Regions from separate parts of the Cytobacillus spartinae genome, predicted to be linked through region 1. Evidence: a T-box and tRNA genes for the amino acid it is inferred to sense, from the RefSeq annotation. Region 1 holds a T-box; the other holds one or more tRNA genes.
The links. A T-box is a leader RNA that pairs with one kind of tRNA and senses whether it is charged. The one in region 1 lies ahead of leuS (leucine--tRNA ligase), so its partner is inferred to be a tRNA-Leu.
Positions count from the first base shown of each region.

Region 2: it encodes a tRNA-Leu, which carries the amino acid that the T-box ahead of leuS (leucine--tRNA ligase) is inferred to sense. The anticodon was not compared.

Region 1 is NZ_JBIACK010000015.1:71,544-75,944, reverse strand. It holds gene leuS (leucine--tRNA ligase) at 1-1,784, opposite strand, end outside; T-box leader at 1,856-2,082, opposite strand; gene ACFYKX_RS22620 (3-hydroxybutyrate dehydrogenase) at 3,123-3,899, opposite strand; gene ACFYKX_RS22615 (GntP family permease) at 3,912-4,401, opposite strand, start outside.
Region 2 is NZ_JBIACK010000004.1:126,427-130,827, forward strand. It holds gene ACFYKX_RS10615 (thermonuclease family protein) at 1-297, opposite strand, end outside; gene ACFYKX_RS10620 (DUF4262 domain-containing protein) at 480-887, opposite strand; gene ACFYKX_RS10625 (hypothetical protein) at 1,049-1,258, shown strand; gene ACFYKX_RS10630 (hypothetical protein) at 1,255-1,695, shown strand; tRNA gene ACFYKX_RS10635 (tRNA-Leu) at 2,195-2,280, shown strand; tRNA gene ACFYKX_RS10640 (tRNA-Thr) at 2,284-2,356, shown strand; gene ACFYKX_RS10645 (hypothetical protein) at 2,387-2,578, shown strand; gene ACFYKX_RS10650 (hypothetical protein) at 2,617-2,826, shown strand; gene ACFYKX_RS10655 (NfeD family protein) at 2,876-3,106, shown strand; gene ACFYKX_RS10660 (Rok-like winged helix domain-containing protein) at 3,134-3,667, opposite strand; gene ACFYKX_RS10665 (hypothetical protein) at 4,387-4,401, shown strand, end outside.

The DNA.
Region 1 (4,401 bases):
CCATGACTTGCAACAATCTCATCTGGATTTACAACATTCCCTTTAGACTTACTCATCTTTTCATTGTTTTCACCTAAGATCATTCCTTGGTTGAACAACTTTTGGAACGGCTCTTTCGTTGAAACAACACCGATATCATAAAGGAATTTGTGCCAGAAGCGAGCGTATAGCAAGTGAAGAACTGCGTGCTCTGCTCCACCGATATAAATATCAACTGGAAGCCATTCCTTTAATTTTTCTGCATCAGCTAATGCTTCTGTGTTCTTTGGATCGATATAACGTAAGTAGTACCAGCAGCTTCCTGCCCATTGTGGCATCGTATTTGTTTCACGACGGCCTTTTTTACCTGTTTCAGGGTCAACAACATTAACCCAGTCAGCAATATTTGCTAATGGAGATTCACCTGTACCAGATGGGCGAATTTCAGTTGTTTTAGGTAGAACTAACGGAAGCTCTTCATGAGGAACTGCAGACATTGTGCCATCTTCCCAATGGATAATCGGAATCGGCTCTCCCCAATAACGCTGACGGCTAAATAACCAATCACGAAGACGGTAAGTTACTTTCTTCGTACCAATGCCTTTTTCTTCTAGCCAAGCGATCATTTTGCTGATTGCCTCATCTTTATTTAAACCATTTAAGAAGTCAGAATTAACGTGCGCTCCGTCTCCTGTATACGCTTCTTTAGAAATGTCTCCACCAGCTACTACTTCTTTAATTTCAAGGTTGAACTTCTGTGCAAATTCATAATCGCGCTCATCGTGACCTGGAACTGCCATGATTGCACCAGTACCATAGCTTACAAGTACATAATCAGCAATCCAGATTGGCATTTTCTCGTTATTCACTGGATTAATCGCATAAGCACCAGTAAATACACCTGTTTTGTCTTTAGCTAAGTCTGTACGCTCTAGATCACTCTTGCTTTTAACTTGGTCAAGATATTGTTCAACTGCTCCACGCTGATCTGCGTTCGTAATTTTTTCCACTAATGCATGTTCAGGTGCAAGTACTGCGTATGTTGCTCCATATAATGTATCTGGTCTAGTGGTAAACACAGTGAACGTGCTATCATGTCCTTCAATATTGAAAGTAATCTCAGCACCTTCTGAACGCCCAATCCAGTTACGTTGCATGTCTTTTAAGCTCTCTGGCCAATCTAACTCATTTAAATCTTCTAATAGACGATCAGCATAAGCAGTAATTTTTAACATCCATTGCTTCATTGGACGACGTTCAACCGGATGTCCACCGCGCTCACTTTTACCATCAATGACTTCTTCGTTTGATAAAACCGTTCCTAATGCTGGACACCAGTTCACCGCTACCTCGTCAATATAAGCTAATCCTTTTTCGTAAAGCTTTAAGAAGATCCATTGCGTCCATTTATAGTAGCCAGGATCTGTTGTGTTTACTTCACGATCCCAATCGTATGAGAATCCTAACGCCTTAATTTGACGCTTAAATGTTTCAATATTTAATTTCGTAAATTCCGCAGGATCATTCCCTGTATCTAATGCGTATTGCTCCGCTGGCAAACCAAATGCATCCCATCCCATTGGATGAAGTACATTATAGCCTTGAGCACGCTTCATTCTTGAAAGGATATCTGTCGCAGTATATCCTTCAGGATGGCCTACGTGTAGTCCTGCACCTGATGGATATGGAAACATATCCAGCGCGTAAAACTTGCGCTTACCTTTTTCTTCACTTGTTTTAAATGTTTTGTTTTGCTCCCAGTGACTTTGCCACTTCTTTTCAATTTCTTGATGATTGAAGCTCATCGTAATTTCCTCCTAAGACTTAGTTACAATTGATTATTACCTTTAGAAAAATAAAAAAACCCCTCGCCCCAAAAAGGGACGAGAGGATTATGTATAAATCTCCCGCGGTACCACCCACATTAGTGACAATTAATGTCACTCGCTTCATTCATCCTTAACGCGGCAAACGGCAAGCATTACTATTACTTCACACTTGCGACTCAAGAGGCGAGTTCATGATGGGCCTGATTGACTTTCACCAACCGTCAACTCTCTAAAACAGGGTTACACCACTACTATTCCTCGTCATAGTCATTCATTTATAAAAGTATAACGTTATTTTATTAGATTTCTCTTGCGGATGCAAGTCAATGTATAGATAGTTGCTATTTTATGTAAAAAAATGGGTTTTGTGACTTATTTCAGGGTAACTAACTACATAGTATACCTATATTTCCGCGATAGTTTAGAACTTTTCCGCGATTTTATCTCCTTGGGCGCGGTACGATTCCCTGCCTTCCCTGCCACGAATTCAGCGTTTTATCCTTGGTCACGGCACGATTCCCCGCCTTCCTTACCGCGAATTCCCCATTTTCTCCTTGGGCGCGGCACGATTCCCCGCCTTCCTTACCGCGAATTCCCCATTTTCTCCTTGGGCGCGGCACGATTCCCTGCCTTCCTTACCACGAATTCACCATTTTCTCCTTATTCACGGCACGATTCCCTGCTTTCCTTACCGCGAATTCCCCATTTTCTCCTTAGGCGCGGCACGATTCCCCGCCTTCCTTACCGCGAATTCACCATTTTCTCCTTGGGCACGGCACGATTCCCTGCCTTCCCTGCCACGAATTCTCCATTTTCTCCTTGGGTGCGGCACGATTCCCCGCCTTCCTTACCGTGACTTCCCTATTTTCTCCTTTGGCGCGGCACGATTCCCCGCCTTCCCTGCCACGACTTCCCCATTTTCTCCTTGGGCGCGGCACGATTCCCCGCCTTCCTTACCGCGACTTCACCATTTTCTCCTTGGGCGCGGCACGATTCCCCGCCTTCCTTACCGCGACTTCCCTATTTTTTCCTTGGTCGCGGCACGATTCCCTGCCTTCCTTACCACGACTTCGCTATTTCCTCCTTGGTCGCGGCACGATTCCCTGCCTCCCCTACAATGACTTCACCATTTTCTTTTTAGGCGCGGCACGATTCTCCGCTTTTCTTAGGTGCCATGCTAAGCTTAAACAGCATTACATTAATAGTTTTTAAACATAAACATAATAACAAACACACTCACTGAAAACTCGAGTTTGTAAGCAAATATAAAAAGACAGCCCCCCACAAAAGGAGCTGCCTTCCCAACACATATTCCTACTGAACCGTATATCCACCATCCATAACAACAGCCTGGCCAGTAACACCTTTAGCTTTATCACTCGCTAAAAAGATTGCATAATCAGCGATTTCATCAACCTCTAACAATCTCTTTTGCGGTACTAATGGGTAAATAACCTCTTCTAGCACTTTTTCTAATGCTACATTTCTAGTTTTTGCTAGGTCAGCTAACTGATTTCGTACTAGAGGTGTATCTACATACCCAGGACAAATAGAATTCACTGTAATTCCATGTGGAGCTGTCTCTAGTGCAGCTACCTTCGTTAAACCAATAACGCCGTGCTTTGCACTATTGTATGCAGCTTTTCCAGCAAATCCAACTAGACCGTTAATCGATGCCATATTAATAATTCTTCCAAACTGCTTTTCTTTCATATACGGTAATGCATGTTTGATGGCAATGAATGGTGCCGTCAGCATAACCTTAATCATGAATTCAAATTTCTCAGTTGGAAAATCCTCAATATAAGACACATGTTGTAATCCTGCATTGTTGATTAAAACATCAATTGATCCAAAATGGTTTACTGTTTGTGAGATTGCCTGCTTAATATCTTCTTCAGAAGTCACGTCACATTTAATCCCTAACGCGTCGTATCCTTCTTCTTTTAACTTATCAGCAGCCTCTTTAACCGCTTCTTCTTGAATGTCTGTTAAAACAACTTTTGCACGCTCTGAAGCAAATTTTTTACCGATTTCATAACCAATTCCTTGTGCAGCTCCAGTTATGAAAACTACTTTATTTTCAACCATAAAATCCCCTTCCTAAATACCCAATCCGAATGAGAACAAGATGATAGCTAAAGCAACACCGATTAACGGTACAATAACCGTAACAGCTCCTACCGCACCATAAGCGTCTTTGTGAGTCTCACCACAGATGGCTCTTACCGTTGTTACAACATATCCATTATGAGGTAGTGAATCTAATGCACCTGAAGATATGGCAACAACCCTGTGTAGAGCTTCCGTATTTACGCCCATGTCCATATAATGTGGGGCAATTAAAGGTAAAGCAATTGCCTGACCACCTGATGCTGAACCTGTCATCCCAGCAATAACACTTACTGCGATAGCTCCACCGATTAGTGGACTTCCTGGAATACTTGTCATGAAATCTACTGCTGTTGCGAAGGAAGGAACAGCCTTAGCAACTCCACCAAATCCTACTACTGCAGCCGTATTACCGATAGCAATTAATGCACCTAGTGTACCTTCAGAAACTGCATTCCAGAAATTCTTAAAGTATTTACGA
Region 2 (4,401 bases), on a different contig from region 1:
GTAAGCCAGAAGTCTTCCGTACTTATCCCGCTCACTCACATCAAACTCAAGTTCCAGTTTCTTTGCCTTTTGAACCACAGAAGCATTAAAGTCTTTTGCCTCTTTTCCAAACGGCTGAACCCCTAACTTCGGGTGAGACGTTTCAGGAGCGTCGACTAACAAGTAGCGTACCTTTTCGGTCTTTTTCCCGATGACGACCTCAATCGTATCGCCATCAATCGGTTTAGACAATTTCACGTTTACTCGTTTCGAAGACGGTTCTTCTGCATAGGCGGTCTCACTAGAATCGAGTGACACCGACGGAGCCGAGCAACCGACCAATACCAAAGACAGAAGAACAAACAACCATTTTTTCATATTCCTTCCTCCTCATGCTATTCTTTTTTCCTTAAAGGAAAAAAGATTGAAAGTGATAGACTTGTCTTTAGTATAGCATGTTTATTACGAATAAAGGAATATGTCATTACCAAAGGAACCTATTATAAGAAAGCATGAGCCTGCATCATGTACATCTCTTCACAGCCGTCATCCTCTGGAAACTTTCCATTGGGATCCGGCAGAATCACTCTAAGCAGCTCCCGCTCATCCTCTTCCACTCGTTTCATTTCGACTTCAAAACCGGTTATCACCCGGGCATAACGTTTGCCTTCTTGAAACACAGTCCCTTCGGCCACTAAATCAACTAAGCGACTGAAGATTTCTTGTGGAATCCGTGGGTCCACATCAAGCACGAGCTGAAAGTCATCATGATCAAAGTTTTCGGCAAGACCGTGCGTATGATGATTCGCGGTTTTCCCGTCTGGTGAATCCTCATGGTGAGCAATCCATCCATAATCCTGCAGCTGAGACTCAAGTTCCAGCATCGCATCCATTGAAAAGTTCTTCATATCATTTCCCCCTTTTGCACACAACTTACCTCTTTTACCTTTTAGTATAGCGCACACACGTTCTCTCATGTAAGGAAAATAGACTGTTAGTTTCATTGATGAGAACATCGGAATTATGGTATAATATATGCATTATTAACTCGTACAAAGGAGGGTTCTTCATGCTGCCAAATGCCAGACTTGCTGATACCTGTATTTACTGCGAACATCAGACTTTCCGTATGAGAGGAAATATTCGTTGCTCCAAACACCGAGCGGAACTTCCAGTACAATCGGTGTGTGATGATTTTACGCCTGTATCCTCTAGTCCCCACCGTGTAAGAGGGAAAGTTCAAACCGAAGAACGTATCCCAAAGAGATTACGCTCATGAAGAACTCCTCTTTTAAAAGAAGAGTTTCTACTAGACTGCTTCGCTCCGCAGGAGGAAAAGCGGAGTGGCCATTCCTCCCTCAAATGAATTCTTCGAAGGTATCCAAGGTCACGGTCATGAACAGCAAATATCGCTTGTTGCTTCATCCGTTGCTCATTCCTTGTTGGATTCTAGGCATCCTCAATCTATTTGTCTTTCATGTAGACCTAGAAATGCTTTTGTTGTTCATCAGTCTTTTGTTTCTCGGTGCCTACTCGCTTTGGAAACGATTAAAGGTCGCCTATCGAATCTGGAAAGGGCGGAAGGAACTTTCTATGAGGGAAATCGCTGAAATGGAGCATGCAACCAGACAACTCAAGAACAATCCCGAAGTAGGCGTCTGTTTTCTCTTGCTCCTGATCAACCTCCTCCTTACCTATATTCAAGTAACCTTTTAATCCGAATCATCCGAAGGGATCCCTTTACTAGACTAAGATGAAGAAAGAAGGAAATCTCATGATCCTTGAAAAAATCGCCAAACGTATTGAGGACTATCAATCCTTACAAATGATTCACCCTTTAACCTGTAATCTGAAATTGTAGATTTCAGAACAGAAACCAGCACACATCAAAACCTTGAACCCAAAATCGAGGGAGAACAGGTCATTTTGGTTTGCAAAGACTGTACGTACCGTCAATCCGAATTTCTGAAAGAAAATCGGACTCAAACACATCTTCCGGATATGTTCTTTGATGATTCGTTTGATGAATTAGTCTTAAATTCTCTCAAGGAGAAATTAAGATATTTGGAACAACAACAGGCATTTGAAGCAGATTTTTTAGGAAAAAGGAAGAGGTGAACCTTTTTAATGGGTTCACTTTTTTACGTTTAAAATAAAGCCTATTATCCTTGATTGAATATCGGTATTTTGATAGAATAGTAACATGATATACTTTGCGGTTGTGGTGGAAAGGCAGACACGCCATCTTGAGGGGGTGGTGTCCATCGTGACGTACGGGTTCAAGTCCCGTCAACCGCACCAAACGCCGGCATAGCTCCAATGGTAGAGCAATTCCATGGTAAGGAAGAGGTTACGAGTTCGAGTCTCGTTGTCGGCATTATTTTCTAAGGGGAAGTAGGGATTTCTTGTGTTACATGACTTAAAAACAAAATACCATGACGCAGGACTATTCGATAAAATCTGTATCTTGTGGTATCTCGTGAACATGGTAGAAGCCCCGTTTGAAGCCATTAAAGGAAACGTAGGCGCCTTCTGCGGAAATGCCTTGTTTGCCCTCGGTTTAGCCTACTACTTAAAGAAGCGTTACCAAACAGCGTAGCCCATCTACGAATCTCTTAGAAGAAAGGGGAACATTCAATGTGGAATGACTTGATGAAGATGTATCATTCAAGAGGATTACTGGTGAAACTCATCATCATTTTCTATGTATTCAACATGGTGGAAGCCCCACTTCTTGCTTTTACGGGAGATTGGAATGGTTTCCTCTTTGATGCGACGCTTGCTTCCTTGTATGCCTACTTATTGCAGAAGTGGCATCTCGAATCCGCCGATCCGAATTCTCACTAACATTCGAGAAGGGGGCTTCGGTTATGTGCGTTTAAGGGAGGGGTTTTCCATGTTTGTGATTTGGTTTGTCTTTGGGATTCTCACCTTGACAGCAGAGCTCGCCACGGGCGCCTTTGTCCTTTTATGGTTCTCGCTCGGTGCCTTTGCTGCAAGTGTTTCCACCTTTCTCACCGATTCTTTTGCTATTCAAGGAATCATCTTCATCCTTTCTTCTCTCATTCTCTTTTTGACCCTCAAGTCTTACATAAAAAACAAAACCCACAAGGAAACAAAAAAATAGCACAAGAGGAATTCCTCTTGTACTCTCTTATGATTCTATATACTCAAACTGACCACGAACCGGCTTTTGAATAGAAGGGTTTAGTTTCATGATTCGCTTGATAAAGTGGTCAAAGTTTGAGGTATTCAGGAGTCCTTTCTCTTCAAGTATCCGCTTGAAATCTTTTTGTTGAATCTTGCCTCCTGCTTTCTTTAACACTTGAGCCACTTGAGATGCCAAGTCTTCATCAATCCCAAGGAAGCGTGAACTTCGTTTAGGCTTCTCATCCTTTGAAACAGCTACTTCTTCTACGTTTTGGTGAAGGGAGATCAATTGGTCTATAGGTGTTTCTTCTGTCTCTGGTTTTTTTTCTATCTTTTCCACTGTTTCTTTAACGGCTTCTTTTATGGGCAATGCGTGTTCATACGACGGGAAAGGGTTGGCTTGTTGCTTTCGAACGTACTCTCGCTCATCCAACTCTCGTAATCTTTGAAACAACTGTTGATACTCTTCTTGTAGCATTTCTCGTTCTTGCATGATTTGTTGCATTCTCATTTGAATCGCATAACGCTCTGTAAACACGAGAATTCCTCCTGGGTATTGAAAAATCACACTCTGTTTTCAATATACAAGAAGTGGTAATGGTGGGGAAGAGTGGAAATCGTAACACTTTATGAACATTTATTCCTCAACGACTCCGACATTCCGAATTCTGTTTAACAGATCTTTTTTCCCATAGGGAAATAAGACTCGATTTCGGATCATTCTTAGAAATTGCTGTAGAGAGAGGGAGTCAAAACAGAAAGGAAGGTGAAGCGTTTGATGATTCCATATGGATTGGTTCACTAAGGGTGATGGTTTCGGCTTCTGTTGACATTCGTTTGAACAGAAAATCATGCCCCCACACTCTAGGGATACTATGATCAATCAAGAAGAAAACATTCAATGGGAAGAAGAACAACTTCAAAAGGCTCACGCAAGATACGTGAATCCAAAAGGAAGAGCCTTCGACCCACGAAAAGATGCACTCATTCGCCATCGAAAACGAGAGCACACCCGCACGTCTCCCGGACATGAAGATACGTGGATGAAAAAAGTCACGCAGCGAAAATTCCGGAGAAAAATGAAACAACATCTCTATAGGGAAGAATACGTCAATCCCGTGCCTCACGATTACAAAACGTACGGGTATATGACCTGGTAGAGAGAACATAGGGAACGAAGGTCAAGTAGAACGGGGACCATCGCACGTGCCTAGACGGGGTTAGAGGCACACCATTTTTAGGAAAGGAGTGTTTATCGTGTCTGACAAACGA